Regions from separate parts of the Flavobacterium facile genome, predicted to be linked through region 2. Evidence: riboswitches for the same ligand, from Rfam matches in the RefSeq annotation. Region 2 holds a riboswitch; the other holds the start of a gene.

Region 1 (3,276 bases), on a different contig from region 2:
CTCAGGAAAAGATATTGTAGGAACTTGGGGATACAAGAAAAGTATTGTTTACGGTTTGTTATTTTCTGCTTTAGGTGCAGGCGCTATGATTGTGGCTGTTGAAGCAAGTGTTTACGCCGGAATGTTAGTCGGATTATTTATTGTGGCTTTAGGATTTTCATTACAACAAACTGCTGCAAATCCGTTTGCGATTTTATTAGGTAATCCAAAAACGGGTGCGAGTAGAGTCAATTTAGGTGGTGGAATTAATTCATTAGGAACAACTATAGGTCCGATTTTAGTAGCATTCGCTTTATTTGGAAGTGCCAAAGCCGTTTCAGATGAACAGATTAAAAGTTTGCCTTTAGATAAAGTAGTAATTTTGTATGTAGTTGTTGGTTTGTTATTTGTTGGCTCAGCAGCTTTATTCTATTTTTCGAAAAAAGTTCCTGCTGGAATTGCTACAGAACCAATGGAAAAAGCCAATAAAGCTTTAAGAACTTTGGTGATTATGACAGTTCTATTAGGTGTGATGTTTACTCCAATTTTCCAAAGTTATAAAAGTGTTGAAGCTTTGAAAATTGAAACTTTGAATAAAGAAATTGATCAGGCAAAAGAAACATTAAAAGTGGCTAGATTCACAGAAGAAGGTTTGATAAATCATAATGCGGCTATTAGTCAGAAAGAAGCTGAAGTTTCAGCCTTAAAAGTTCCTTTAGAACAATCTCGTATGTTATGGCTTTCAGGAGCACTATTAGTTGTTTTAGGCGGAATTTTATATTCCTATTTATCAGCTAAGAAAAATGTAAACGGTTGGGGAGCGATGCAATATCCGCAATTGGTTTTGGGAATGTTAGCCATTTTCGTTTATGTTGGAGTAGAAGTGGCAATCGGAAGTAATTTAGGAGAATTATTAAAATTACAAGAATTCGGAAGTATGCAGTCTTCTGATATTGCGCCCTATATTTCTATGTATTGGGGTGGATTAATGATTGGTCGATGGGCTGGAGCTATTTCAGTTTTTAATTTACAAGGATTTAAAAAAACAATTGCTTTAATCATTGTGCCATTAATTGCTTTTGCAGTTATTTTAGGTGTGAATATCATTTCTGGAAAAGACATGAAACCTTTGTATTATTATGTGGTTTGTATTTTTGTTCAAATTATTGCTTTTTTCTTAAGTAAAGATAAACCAGCAAGAACTTTAATGATTTTCGGAAGTTTTGGTATTATCGCTATGTTAATTGGTTTGTTTTCAACCGGAACAGTTGCTATTTATGCCTTTTTAGCGGGTGGATTAGCATGTAGTATTATGTGGCCAGCTATTTTTAGTTTATCAATTATTGGTTTAGGAAAATATACGTCTCAAGGTTCTGCTTTTTTAGTGATGATGATTTTAGGTGGTGGAATTATTCCTCCAATTCAAGGAAAATTATCTGATATTATTGGGATTCACCAATCGTATATTGTAGCTGTTGTTTGTTTTGCTTATTTAACTTTATTTGCCATTTTGGTTAAAGGAATTTTGAAAAAACAAAACATTGATGTAGATGCAATTGAAGTAGAAGGAAGCCATTAATTTCAATATGTATTCATATAAACTCCGTTAGTCTTTTAGATTAGCGGAGTTTTTTTTTAGATATCCTGTTTATATCATTAACAATCTTTAAAATTAAGTTAAGTTTTTCAAAAATATTTTTTTAGATTTTTTTTTAACTTACTTTTGCACCCGTTATCACGAATCTTTCAAAGATAGCAACCTGCAACAACAAGCAAGGTGCTAAAACGATAAGCCAATTTATTTGGAAAAAATGTTGTTTACTTTCATTTTTATTGTTTTTTGATGAATTATTCGTGTGAAATAATTTTAATAGAAAATAATATTTTATGAATTCAAATCAAAATCAAGGCAGTCTTTATGCTTTGTTGCCTTTGGCAGTTTTTATTTTCACTTTTTTAGGAAGTGGAATTTTATTTAATGATTTTTATGCTTTGCCTTCTTCTGTGGCTGTAACGTTAGGAATTATTGCCGCTTTTATTTTATTTAAAAATAGTACAGATGAAAAAGTAGATCAATTGATTGCAGGTTGTGGAGATTCCAAAATTATCACCATGTGTTTGATTTATCTTTTAGCTGGTGCTTTTGCGACTGTAACTTCTGTAACTGGAGGTGTTGATGCCGTTGTAAATTTAGGGATAGAAAATATTAATTCTTCTTTTTTTCCTTTAGGAATTTTTGTCATTGCCTCTTTTTTATCTACCGCTACGGGAACTTCTGTAGGTTGTATTGTTGCTTTAGGTCCTATTGCTATTTCGTTGGCAGATAAATCGGGAGCTTCTTTGCCTTTAATTGGTGGTGCTTTATTAGGTGGTGCCATGTTTGGCGATAATTTATCTATGATTTCGGATACTACTATTGCGGCTACTCAGTCGTTAGAATGTCAGATGAAAGATAAGTTTAAGATTAACTTATTAATTGCTTTACCAGCGGCTATATTAACGCTTTTGGTCTTACTGTTTTTAGGTTATGGTGGCAGTCAAATTCCTGTACAAGCTGGTAGTTATCAATTGATTTCTATTTTACCTTATATTATAGTAATTGTTTTAGCTGTCATCGGTATAAATGTTTTCGTCACTTTAATTATTGGAATTGTTGCAGCTGGTATTTTAGGATTTACGATTGGTGATTTTACAATATTAACTTTTTCTAAAGCCATTTATCAAGGATTTACGAGTATGACAGATATATTTCTGTTGTCGATGTTAACCGGTGGTTTGGCTACTTTGGTTGAAAAAGCAGGTGGTATTGCTTTTTTATTACATCAGATTAAAAAACGTTTAAAATCAAAACGTTCTGCACAAATGGGTATTGGTGCACTTGTAGGTTTGGTAAATGTGGCTATTGCGAACAATACGGTTTCGATTGTAGTAACAGGTGGAATCGCTAAAGAAATTAACGATGAATTTGGACTTAATGCTAAAAAAACAGCAACCATTTTAGATATTTTTTCATGTATTTTTCAAGGTTTATTACCTTACGGTGCTCAGGTTTTATTAATCATTAGTTTTTCAAAAGGAGCGTTAAGTTGGATAGATTTAGTGTCTAATGCTTGGTATTATTTCTTTTTATTTTTAGTTACAATTTTAGCTATTTATACCAAATTTTGGGATAAATGGATTGTTAGATACATCAAATAATTTCTCAAATTAGAATTTTAAAACTCCGATAGTTTCTAAACGCTATCGGAGTTTTTTTATGTTTTCAAATTACTTCCAATCAATCTTTCTTGAAAAGTA
Region 2 (3,276 bases):
TATAAGAACGCAGAATGCATCGCTTCACGCACTTTATCGTTACCACGGAAAGAGAACGAAACATTACTTACACCACCAGAAATATTGGCATACGGTAAGTTTTCACGAATCCATTTTGTCGCTTGGAAAAAATCTAAAGCATTTAATTTATGTTCGTCCATTCCAGTTGCAACTGGAAAAATATTAGGATCAAAAATGATATCTTCGGCAGGAAAACCCACTTGGTCGACCAAAATATTATAACTCCTTTTACAAATTTCGATACGACGTTCGTAATTATCTGCTTGTCCGACTTCATCAAAAGCCATGACAATTACTGCTGCGCCATATCGTTTAATTAATTTAGCATGATGAATAAAGGTTTCTTCTCCTTCTTTTAAGGAAATAGAATTTACAACGGCTTTTCCTTGTACGACTTTTAAACCGGCTTCGATGATTTCCCATTTCGAGCTATCAATCATAACAGGAACACGAGCGATATCTGGCTCGGCAGCAATTAAATTTAGGAATTTTGTCATCGCGTATACGCCATCTAACATACCTTCATCCATGTTAATGTCGATAATTTGCGCGCCACCTTCTACTTGTTCACGAGCTACAGAAAGTGCTTCCTCATATTTCTCTTCTTTAATTAATCGAAGAAATTTACGAGAACCTGTGACATTCGTTCTTTCACCAACATTAACGAAAATAGATTCTTCTGTAATGAAAAGTGGTTCTAAACCTGAAAGTTGTAAATTTATTTTATTGTTTCTTGACATCTTGTTTTTAAAATCCTCTAACTTGTTAAAGCAAACTATTTATTTTTCTATAATTTTTCGCAACATCTCTCCAGAAGATTTTGCTTTGGTTATAGTATAATTTTATTCTAATTATAATATTTTTCATTTTTAGCTTTTTTAAAAATCCATTTAGACTTTTAAATAGCTAAATGAAATTTTATTCTGATTTTCTTGGCTCAAATTCTGCAGCAACTTCTGCAATTAATTGGATGTGTTCTGGAGTTGTACCGCAGCAACCACCAATAATATTTATCAAATTATCTTGTAAATATTCCCGAATTAGCGCTTGCATTTCTGCTGGTGTTTGATCGTATTCTCCGAATGCATTTGGCAAACCTGCATTTGGATGCGCCGAAATATTCAATTGTGTGTGATGTGCCAATCGTTTTAGATAGGGTTTCAACTGATCTGCACCTAAAGCGCAATTGAAACCAACGCTTAACAACGGAATATGTTGAATGGAAATTAAAAACGCTTCCACCGTTTGACCTGATAACGTTCTTCCTGAAGCATCCGTAATCGTTCCAGAAACCATGATTGGAATATCTAAGTTTCTTTCTTCTTTAACTTCTTCGATAGCAAAAAGTGCGGCTTTCGCGTTTAAGGTATCAAAAATCGTTTCTACTAAAAGTACGTCTGAACCTCCATCAATTAAGGCATTGACTTGTTGCTTATACGCAATTCGTAAATCGTCAAAAGTTACGGCACGATAGCCTGGATCATTTACATCTGGCGACATAGAAGCAGTTCTGTTTGTGGGTCCGATCGAACCTGCAACAAAGCGCTTTTTATCTGTAAATTCATCAGCCACTTCACGAGCAATTTTGGCGGATTGGTAATTTAATTCGTATACCAAATCTTCCATGTGATAATCGGCCATTCCAATTGTAGTTCCTGAAAAAGTATTGGTTTCCACAATATCAGCGCCCGCTTGAAAATACAAACGATGCACTTCTTTTACTGCTTCTGGTTGTGTGATAGAAAGTAAGTCGTTATTGCCTTTTAATGGATGAGGAAAATCTTTGAAACGTTCGCCACGAAAATCTTCTTCTTCAAATTTATTGCGTTGTAACATCGTACCCATTGCACCATCCAGAACTAAAATTCTTTCTTTAATGGCTTGATAGATGTTACTTTTAGATGTTAAAGTTGATGTGTTCGTATTTGACATTTTAATGCTATTTGTTAGAAATAAAAAATTATTCATGCGTTGTTTCACGCGTTAAAATTGAAACGTGTGTAAACTTAAAATTGATATCAGCGAAAAGTGGTGAAAATTTTCTGGTTATCTGTTTCCGATAAAAAAATCGGAATAGAATGTAGCACCTTCTACAAGTGTAGGGTTGCTAAGGTTTCGCAGGGTCTAATCCCTCCACCTTTCGTGATAACAATCATTATGTTTATGAACGTTGCAAAGGTAACAAAAAAATATAAAAAAGAAATATTTTCTAAATTTTAATTAAAAAAAGAGGGTAAATAGTTTTTTATCCTTTAATAACAATAAAAAAAAGAATAAAAAACTACTGAAAATTCTTTTAAGTTATATTTTATCGATAATTCTCAAAATATCACCAAAAACGCCTCGAGCTGTTACAGACGCTCCTGCTCCTGCTCCTTGAATTACGATAGGTCTTTCCCCGTAGGATTCGGTATATATTTCAAAAATGGAATCCGAACCTTTTAATTGCCCTAGAGCTGAATTTTCAGAAACAGAAACTAATTTAACTTCTAAATTTCCTTTATCTTGTTGTAAATCGCCAGACAGTTCTCCGATATAACGCAGCACATTTCCTTTCTCCTGATTTTCTTTAATTGTTTTATAATGAAAATCTAACAGTTGCAAATTTTCTAAGAAATTAGATGTAGTTAACGATCTTAATTCCACTGGAATTAAATTCTGGACATCAATTTCATTCAATTCGTTTTGCAAATCTAATTCGCGTGCTAATATCAGTAATTTTCTGGCTACGTCGTTTCCACATAAATCTTCACGTGGATCTGGCTCTGTGAAACCTAAAGCAATCGCTTCTTTCAACACTTCACTAAATGGTTTATCTTCCACTGAAAAATGATTAAAAATATAACTCAACGTCCCAGAAAAAACCCCTTTAATTTTGGTGATATTTTCTCCTGAAAGGTGCAATAATTTAATCGTATCAATTAAAGGTAAACCGGCACCAACGTTGGTTTCGTACAGATAATTTTTTTGATTATCTTGTAAAACCTGACGAATTTCTTTGTAGAAACCATAACTTAAGGTATTGGCAATTTTATTAGAAGAAACTACATCGAAACCACTTTCAATTAGTGTGACATAATTTTCTACGAAACTGCTACTTGCGGTATTATCCACTGCGATTAAATTTTCTAAATGATTTTCTTTCGCATATTTAATAATATCCTGAACCCCGTAAGCTTCTCCGTTAGTTGCTATTTCAGATTTCCAATTTTCATTGATTCCTGTTTCATTAATTACCAATTTTGTAGAATTCGC

The links. A riboswitch is a leader RNA that binds a small molecule or an ion and turns the genes downstream of it on or off. The one in region 2 is predicted to bind S-adenosylmethionine.
Region 1: linked by a shared signal. The riboswitch ahead of UEQ13_RS10970 (Na+/H+ antiporter NhaC family protein) and the one ahead of UEQ13_RS00850 (homocysteine S-methyltransferase family protein) in region 2 are both predicted to bind S-adenosylmethionine.

The regions. Positions count from the first base shown of each region.
Region 1 is NZ_JAZAYT010000034.1:94,397-97,672, reverse strand. It holds gene UEQ13_RS10975 (MFS transporter) at 1-1,558, shown strand, start outside; SAM-I-IV-variant riboswitch at 1,707-1,801, shown strand; gene UEQ13_RS10970 (Na+/H+ antiporter NhaC family protein) at 1,867-3,177, shown strand; gene creD (cell envelope integrity protein CreD) at 3,247-3,276, opposite strand, start outside.
Region 2 is NZ_JAZAYT010000022.1:29,668-32,943, forward strand. It holds gene metH (methionine synthase) at 1-800, opposite strand, end outside; gene UEQ13_RS00850 (homocysteine S-methyltransferase family protein) at 940-1,953, opposite strand; SAM riboswitch class I at 2,065-2,173, opposite strand; partial or broken gene UEQ13_RS00855 (ACT domain-containing protein) at 2,323-3,276, opposite strand, start outside.